2 regions of the Sinorhizobium sp. genome follow, and region 1 is predicted to be linked to the other one. Evidence: riboswitches for the same ligand, from Rfam matches in the RefSeq annotation. Region 1 holds a riboswitch; the other holds the start of a gene.

Region 1 (4,408 bases):
ATTGCTGTACCGTCTGTTCCATGAGCGCGGCGTGCGCGTCTTTGAGCCGCAGGCGGTCTACGATCGCTGCAGCTGCTCGCGCGAGAAGATCAAGGACGTTCTGGTGGGGCTCGGCAACGAGGATATCGAAGCCAGCGTCGAGGACGGCCTGATCAAGGTGACCTGCGAGTTCTGCTCGACGACCTACCGCTTCGAGGCGAGCGAAGTCCGCCCGCAATAGGGCAGCCGCGCTGAATTGCGCGCTGGATCAATTAAGCGTGCGGACGAGGCCCGGTGAATCGAGCGAGAAGGCGGGAATGGCGACATCGAAAGTCTCCCCGCCTTCCGCCTCCATGCTGTAATGGCCGAACATCACGCCCGAGGGCGTATCCAGCGGGCAGCCGGAGGAGTACTCGTAGGTATCGCCGGGGTTGAGCAGCGGCTGCTCGCCGATCACGCCGGGGCCGCTCACCTCGTCCACCTGACCGTTCTCGTCGGTAATGTGCCAGTAGCGGGTCATCAGCCGGACCGCGCGCCCGGAATGGTTCGCTATGATGATGCGATAGCCCCAGACATAGCGGCTGTCGTCGGGGTCCGACTGTTCTTCCAGGTAGTACGGCTCGACCGTCACTTCGATGTCGCGTGTCAGCGCGCGGTACATGTGCAACACCCTGTTTCAAATCCGTACGCGTATTCTACAGCAATATGGTTTCGTCAAGAATAACGGCGAGATTGTGCGAGTGGTATCAAATTTCCCAGGAGGCAACGGCCATGCTTGACGGCGCGCTTCGCAGGCGGCTCGATCCGGTTCTGGACAGGTTCGGCGCCACACTGGCCGGCCGCGGGGTCAGTGCCGATGCCGTCACCATCCTCGGCCTTTGCCTTGGCCTTGCGGCAGCCCTGCTCATCGGTCTCGGCGCTTACCTGCCCGCCGCCGCTCTGATCCTTGTGAGCCGGCTCTGCGACGGCCTCGACGGAGCCGTCGCCCGCGCGAGCCGGAAAACGGATTTCGGCGGCTTTCTCGACATCGTTCTCGATTTCACCTTTTACGGGGCCGTCCCACTCGGTTTCATCATCGCAGATCCGGCCGCGAACGGTCTTGCCGGCGGATTTCTGCTCTTCGCCTTCTATGTCAACGGCGCGAGCTTCCTCGCCTATGCCGTGATGGCCGAGAAGCGCGGCCTGACGACCGAGGTGCGCGGTGCGAAGTCGCTCTACTTCACGACGGGGCTCGCAGAGGCGACGGAGACGATCGTCTTTTTTCTGCTGTCGTGCCTGTTGCCCGGGTGGTTCCCCTTGTTCGCAACGGTCTTCGCGCTCGTCTGCCTCTATACGGCGCTGTCGCGGATCGTTCTCGCAAGACTGACATTTCGGCAAGACTGACGACAAAGCCCGCTGACGCGGGCTTCGTCATGGTGTCGGTCAGGCGTTTACGCCCTTCAGCGCCCTTGCGAAATCCTCGATGAGGTCTTCGCTGTCCTCGATCCCGGCCGAGAAGCGCACCGTTCCGGCGGAAATGCCGAGTTCGGCGCGGGCTTCGTCGGTGAGGTTCTTGTGGGTGGTCGTCGCCGGATGGGTGATCAGGCTCTTGGAATCGCCGAGATTGTTGGAGATCCGGATGATTTCAAGTGCGTTCTGCAGGGCGAAAGCTGCTTCCTTGCCACCCTTGAGCTCGAAGGCGACCAGCGTCGAGCCGCCGCTCATCTGCTTCGCAATGATGTCGGCCTGCGGGTGATCCTTGCGGCCCGGATAGATGACGCGGGCGACCTGCGGCTGCTCCGCGAGGAAATCGGCGATGCGGCGGGCGCTTTCGGTCTGCTGCTTGACGCGGAGCGGCAGAGTCTCGATCCCCTTCAGCAGCGTCCAGGCGTTGAAGGGCGACATGGCCGGGCCGGTGTGACGGAAATAGTCGTGCAGGTTCTCGTCGATCCACTGCTTGTCGGAGAGCACCACGCCGCCGAGGCAGCGCCCCTGGCCGTCGATGTGTTTTGTCGCGGAATAGACGACGACATGGGCGCCAAGCTCCAGCGGTTTCTGGAACAGCGGCGTCGCGAAGACGTTGTCGACCACCACCTTGGCGCCGACCTGAACGGCGAGCTTGGCGACGCCGGCGATGTCGATCACTTCGAGCGTCGGGTTGGTAGGGCTTTCGAGGAAGAAGACCTTGGTGTTCGGACGCACCGCGTCTTCCCAGTTCTTGAGATCGCGACCGTCGACCAGGGTGCACTCGACGCCGTATTTCGGCGCCAGCGTTTCCACGACCCAGCGGCAGGAGCCGAAGAGCGCCCGGGCCGCGACGATGTGGTCGCCCGCCTTCACCTGGCACAGGATTGCCGCGGAAACCGCCGCCATGCCGGAGGCGGTGGCGCGCGCGTCTTCCGCCCCTTCGAGCATGCACATGCGCTTCTCGAACATCTCGTTGGTCGGACTGCCGTAGCGCGCATAGATGAAACCGTCGGTCTCGCCCTTGAACCGGGCCTCCGCCGCTTCGGAGCTGTCGTAGACGAAGCCTTGCGTCAGAAAGATCGCTTCGGAGGTTTCGCCGTACTGGGAGCGGAGCGTTCCGCCGTGGACGAGTTGGGTTGCCGGGCGCCAATTCTTGCTCATGAGAACGTCACTTTCAAAAACAAAAAAACCGGCCGCGAAACGACCGGTTTGACACCCGGCCTTTTTAGCTACTTGTTTAACGTGGCTGCAAGCCGACCGGCCAAATCACCACGGGATAAAGCTCCAATACTGCCTGGCCGCGCTTGCGTCAATTCCCGGAGTTTGGTTTTGTCTGGCAACTGTAAATGAGGATCGGGATGGGGCGCGACACAGGGATTTTGGCCGACCGCGCAATTGCAGCGCTGTATGCCTCGGGACGACTGAAGAGCGAGAAGGCGCTGGATGATGACCAGATCCAGCCGGCCAGCCTCGATCTTCGCCTTGGATCCAAGGCGTTCCGCGTCCGGGCGAGCTTCATGCCCGGCCCTTCGCATCTGGTCGCCGACAAGCTCGATCGGCTCAAGCTGCATGTCGTCGATCTGAGCGAAGGCGCCGTGCTTGAGACCGGCTGCGTCTACATCGTGCCGCTGATGGAAAGCCTGTCGCTGCCGCCAGACATGTCGGCCTCCGCCAATCCGAAGAGCTCGACCGGCCGGCTGGATATTTTCACACGCGTGATTACCGATAGGGCGCAGGAGTTCGACAAGATCCCGGCGGGCTACAGCGGACCGCTCTATCTCGAAATCAGCCCGCGAACCTTTCCGATCGTCGTCAGGCGCGGTTCGCGGCTTTCGCAGATACGCTTCCGCATAGGCCACTCGGTTCTTTCCGAGCAGGAACTGCTGGCCCTGCACGAAAGCGACGTGCTCGTCGCCAGTGACCGGCCCAACGTTTCCGGCGGCGGCATTGCCCTTTCCATCGATCTCAAGGGCACCGGGCCGGACGGCCTTATCGGCTACCGCGGCAAGCATCACACATCGGTGGTCGATGTCGACAAGAAAGCCCAGCATGCCGTTTTCGACTTCTGGGAGCCGCTCTACAGCCGCGGCCGCGACGATCTCGTGCTCGATCCGGACGAGTTCTATATCCTCGTGTCGCGCGAAGCCGTCCATGTGCCGCCGCGCTATGCCGCCGAAATGACACCCTTCGACCCGCTCGTGGGCGAGTTCCGCGTCCATTATGCCGGCTTTTTCGATCCCGGCTTCGGCCATGCGTCGGCCGGCGGCAGCGGCAGCCGGGCGGTGCTCGAGGTGCGCAGTCACGAGGTACCGTTCATTCTGGAGCACGGGCAGATCGTCGGCCGTCTCGTCTACGAGCACATGCTGGAACGTCCGGAGGGACTTTACGGCCTCGATCTCGGCTCCAATTATCAGGCGCAGGGGCTCAAGCTCTCCAAGCATTTTCGCGCCGAGTGAGCATTGTGCTTGACAGATCGCGGCTGTTGAGGAAATTTCCGGTTCTGTCGCGGGTGTAGTTCAGTGGTAGAACGCCAGCTTCCCAAGCTTGATGTCGTCGGTTCGATCCCGATCACCCGCTCCAATTCCTCCTTTCATAGAGGCGCCATAGCGCTGCGGATTCTCTGGATATTGGTACTGTCGGCCGTTTTCGCCCCGGGTTTGGCTTTGGCACAGCCGAAGGAACTGCCCCGGCTGTTCGATGCCCGCGAACGGATTGCCAAGCCGGACCTCAGCGGCCTTGCCAGGCTTCGTTTCCTGACCACCGTCGACTTCCCGCCCTTCAACTTCATCGACCAGTCGGGCAAGCTGTCGGGCTTCCATGTCGACCTCGCCCGCGAGATATGCCGTGAGCTGGAGATCGAAGCCAAGTGCCAGATCCAGGCAGTGACCTATCCGGAGCTCATGCCGGCCCTCGAACAGGGGCAAGGGGAAGCGATTGCCGCCGGCATTGCCGTGACTTCGGAGCTGAGGCAGCGTTTCGCCTT
Region 2 (4,408 bases), on a different contig from region 1:
CGCCGGATGGATCAGCATCTTGCCGTCATAACCCATGTCGCGCCCTTGCCGGCACTCCGCCTCGAAGCCTTCCGGATCGCGGAAATCGTTGAAGACCGCGTCGATGACGTCGAGCCCGCTGCCGCGCGCGGCAAGAAGAATCTGCATCAGCCACGGAACGAGATAGGTCCGGCCCGGAAAGGCGGGCACGCCCGTCTCCTTGCGAAGATCGTTCAGCCCGACGACGAAGCAGTCCAGCCGGCCGCCGGAGGTGCGGCCGGTCTCGGCGATCGCCGGCCCGTTCACGACCCCGCGCGGCGTCTCGATCATCGCCCAGAGCCTCAGCTCATCCGGCGCGTCCCTTTCCGCAAGCCAATCGAGCGCGCCCTGAATATCGGCGGGGCTTTCGACCTTGGGCAGGAGGATAGCATCGGGCCGCGCGGCAAGAGCCGCTGCGAGATCGGCCTCGCCGAAGCCGGAGCCCGCCGCATTGACGCGGATGACCGTTTCGCCCTGCGGCCGGTTGCCGGCAAGATGCCGGACGAGCGCATCGCGCGCCGCAGCCTTGCGGTCCGGCAAGACGGAATCCTCGAGGTCGAAGATCACGGCGTCCGCAGCCAATTCACGAGCCTTGGCGAGCGCGCGCTGATTGTCGGCCGGAACCGAAAGCACCGAGCGGCGCAGCCGCACGGGATGGTGGTCGATCGCTCTCATGCCGTTCCCTGTCATGCCGTTCGTTGTGCCTGCCTTTCAACCTTTGCGCAAGACGAGACGGGCGGCCCTCTTGCAAGCGGCGTGGCCAGCACCCACATGCCGAGCAGAAAGGTGACAATCATGCAAAGCATCCGCTCCGTTCTCTTCACGGCCGCCGCCATCACCATCACGCTCGTGGCCTTCGTGTTCACCGCCTCGCTCGCCCTGGCGCTCGCCGGGATCGCCGCCATTATTGCGGTCGGCAGCGCGATCGCCGCCAAGCTCAACGGACGGCCCGTGCATGTTCGAGCGGGCGCACGCGCCAATCCGGGAAGCACTCAGCGCGAGATGCGGGTGTGGAACGACGGGCGCGGGACGATCATCGATCTTTAGAATCGGATTGCCGGAAGCGGGATGAAGCAAAGTGCGAAGCGGTTTTCCGCCCGCATCCCGCTTCATGAAAGCAGATTCTCCTTCATTTCGGCGCAAAACTGATCTAAACGCTTCTCGAACATTTCCGCTGAAATCGAAGGCCAAGTCATGGACAAGTTCGTCAAGCTCACCGGCGTTGCCGCTCCCCTGCCCGTCGTCAACATCGACACGGACATGATCATTCCGAAGGATTACCTGAAGACGATCAAGCGCACCGGTCTCGGCACCGGGCTTTTCGCCGAGGCGCGCTACAACGAGGACGGCACCCCCAACCCGGACTTTGTCCTCAACAAGCCTGCCTATCAGAACGCCAAGATTCTCGTCGCCGGCGACAATTTCGGCTGCGGCTCCTCGCGCGAGCATGCACCTTGGGCGCTCCTCGATTTCGGCATCCGCTGCGTCATCTCGACTTCCTTCGCCGACATCTTCTACAATAACTGTTTCAAGAACGGCATCCTGCCCATCGTCGTCAGCCAGGAAGACCTCGACAAGCTGATGGATGACGCCAGCCGCGGCTCCAACGCCATTCTCACAGTCGATCTCGAAGCGCAGGAGATCACCGGTCCGGACGGCGGCTCGATCAAGTTCGAGGTCGATGCCTTCAAGCGCCACTGCCTGCTGAACGGCCTCGACGATATCGGCCTCACGCTCGAAAAAGGCCGCTCCATCGACAATTACGAGAAGGCGACCGCCGCTTCCCGCCCCTGGGCATGAGCTGTCGGATGACGCGCAAGCTCATCTCGTCCGGTTCGCCCTTCGAAAAGACGGCAGGCTATTCGCGTGCCGTCGCAAAGGGCGACTGGTGCTTCGTCTCCGGCACGACCGGCTACGACTACGCCACCATGACCATGCCGGAAACGGTGGAGGAACAGGCCCGCAACTGCCTGAAGACGATCGAAGGCGCCCTGAAGGAAGCCGGCTTCTCGCTGTCGGACGTCGTTCGCAACCACTACTACGTCACCGATGCCAGCTTTGCCGACCGCGTATTCCCGATCTTCGGCGAGACCTTCGGCGAGATCCGCCCGGCCGCGACGATGATCGTCTGCGACCTCATCCGCCCGGAAATGCTGATCGAGATCGAGGTTACGGCATTTCGGGGATAAAGCCGCCCCGACGCCGGCGAATCCTTTTTCATTGACCGCGCGGCCCTCCTCGCGCTATCTACGATCCGTGGTGATTTGGCCGGCCGGCTTGCAGCCACGTTAAAGAAGTCGCTAAAGGGCCGAGGGAACAATGGATTTCCGAGGACCGGTCGCGATCGTTTCGCCGCCGGTTTTTTTGTATTGATCGAGTGGACGCCCATGCCCATCAAGATACCCGATACGCTGCCCGCCTTCGAAACGCTCGTTCACGAGGGTGTGCGGCTGATGACCGAGACCGAGGCGATCCGCCAGGACATCCGGCCGCTGCAGATCGGGCTCTTGAACCTGATGCCCAACAAGATCAAGACCGAGATCCAGATGGCGCGGCTGATCGGCGCCACGCCGCTTCAGGTCGAATTGACGCTGGTCCGCGTCAACGGCCACCGGCCGAAGAACACGCCCGAAGAACATCTGCTCGCCTTTTACGAGACCTTCGAGGAAGTGGAGGCCCGTAAGTTCGACGGCTTCATCATCACCGGCGCGCCGATCGAGACGCTCGAATACGAAGAGGTCACCTACTGGAAGGAGCTGCAGCGCATCTTCGATTGGACGACGACCAACGTCCATTCGACGCTGAACGTCTGCTGGGGCGGGATGGCTGCGATCTACCATTTCCACGGTGTTCCGAAATATCCGCTGAAGGAAAAAGCCTTCGGCGTCTACCGCCACCAGAACCTGCAGCCCTCTTCGGTCTATCTGAACGGCTTTTCCGACGATTTCGCCGTGCCCGTTTCGCGCTGGACCGAGGTGCGCCGCGCCGATATCGACCGGGTGCCGGATCTCGAAATCCTGATGGAATTCAAAGGAAGTGGGCGTCTGCCTCGTACACGAGAAGAAAGGCAACCGGCTCTACATGTTCAATCACGTCGAATATGATTCGACGTCCCTGTCGGAGGAATATTTCCGCGACGTCGATGCCGGCGTGCCGATCAAGCTGCCGCACGACTATTTCCCGCACAATGACTCCGCACTTCCGCCGCAGAACCGCTGGCGCAGCCATGCACATCTCTTCTTCGGCAACTGGATCAACGAGATTTACCAGACGACGCCCTACGAGCTGGCAAAGATCGGAACCGAAGCGCGTTGACGTAAAAAGTATGACTTTCCGGTTGCCGCCTCGGCGGAAATGCAGCAGGTTGACGCCGACTCGCGGAAATGGGGAGATGCATGGGAACAGACACGGAAATCTTCGGCCACCTGCCCTCCGGCGAGCCCGTACAGCGCGTGACGCTTAAGGGCGGCGGGCTGACGGCGTCGGTGATCACATGGGGCTCGGTCATCCAGGATCTTCGGCTCGAAGGACATGCAGCCCCGCTCGTGCTCGGCTTCGAGGATTTCGAAAGCTATCCGGTCCATTCCTCCTATTTCGGGGCCACGCCCGGGCGCAACGCCAACCGCATCGGCGGTGGCCGCTTTGTGCTCGAAGGCAAGGCCTATCAACTCGAGCTCAATGAGAAGGGCGCCACGCATCTCCACGGCGGCAGCGACAATATCGCCAAGCGCAACTGGTCGATCCTCAGGCGGGCCGAAGACAGCGTAACGCTGGAGATCACCGATCCGGACGGCCGCGCCGGCTACCCGGGCAATTGCACGATCACCTGCACCTATACGCTGAAACCGGGCGGCGCGCTCAACGTCGTCTACGAAACTCAGACCGACGCGCCGACCCTCGCCAATGTCTGCCAGCACAGCTATTTCAACCTCGACGGCGGCGCGGACGCATTCGGCCACGACATCATGATTGCGGCAGACCACTACCTGCCCACCGATGAACGGCAGATTCCGACGGGCGAGATCCGCCCCGTCGCCGGCACCGCCTTCGATCTTCGCGAAATGACCTCGCTGAGAAGGCAGCTGGACGGCGACGGGATCGCTTACGACCACAATTTCTGCCTCTCGCCGGAACGGACGCAGAAACGCTCCGTGGCGCTGGTACGCAGCATCAATTCCGGTGTGTCGCTGGAAGTGCTGACGACGGAGCCCGGCGTGCAGCTCTATACCGGAGAAAAGCTCGACGTTCCGGTTCCCGGCCTCGACGGCCGCCGTTACGGCCCCTTCGCCGGCCTCTGCCTGGAAACCCAGATCTGGCCCGATGCGGTGAACCACGAAGGTTTCCCGAAGGCGGTGCTGAGACCCGGCGAAACGCTCCGGCAGGAAACGGA

Evidence for each region. Region 1 has a riboswitch for S-adenosylmethionine ahead of AC5J09_RS14720 (O-succinylhomoserine sulfhydrylase). Riboswitches for the same ligand answer to the same signal wherever they lie in the genome.
Region 2: another riboswitch for S-adenosylmethionine. It lies ahead of metA (homoserine O-acetyltransferase MetA); the one in region 1 lies ahead of AC5J09_RS14720 (O-succinylhomoserine sulfhydrylase).

The regions. Positions count from the first base shown of each region.
Region 1 is NZ_JCACWC010000003.1:562,893-567,300, forward strand. It holds gene AC5J09_RS14705 (Hsp33 family molecular chaperone) at 1-220, shown strand, start outside; gene apaG (Co2+/Mg2+ efflux facilitator ApaG/CorD) at 248-640, opposite strand; gene AC5J09_RS14715 (CDP-alcohol phosphatidyltransferase family protein) at 751-1,362, shown strand; gene AC5J09_RS14720 (O-succinylhomoserine sulfhydrylase) at 1,402-2,586, opposite strand; SAM riboswitch at 2,630-2,708, opposite strand; gene AC5J09_RS14725 (2'-deoxycytidine 5'-triphosphate deaminase) at 2,784-3,881, shown strand; tRNA gene AC5J09_RS14730 (tRNA-Gly) at 3,931-4,005, shown strand; gene AC5J09_RS14735 (transporter substrate-binding domain-containing protein) at 4,083-4,408, shown strand, end outside.
Region 2 is NZ_JCACWC010000004.1:182,497-186,904, reverse strand. It holds gene AC5J09_RS27180 (HpcH/HpaI aldolase/citrate lyase family protein) at 1-693, opposite strand, end outside; gene AC5J09_RS27175 (hypothetical protein) at 814-1,065, shown strand; gene leuD (3-isopropylmalate dehydratase small subunit) at 1,213-1,818, shown strand; gene AC5J09_RS27165 (RidA family protein) at 1,827-2,207, shown strand; SAM riboswitch at 2,265-2,342, shown strand; partial or broken gene metA (homoserine O-acetyltransferase MetA) at 2,406-3,333, shown strand; gene AC5J09_RS27155 (aldose epimerase family protein) at 3,414-4,408, shown strand, end outside.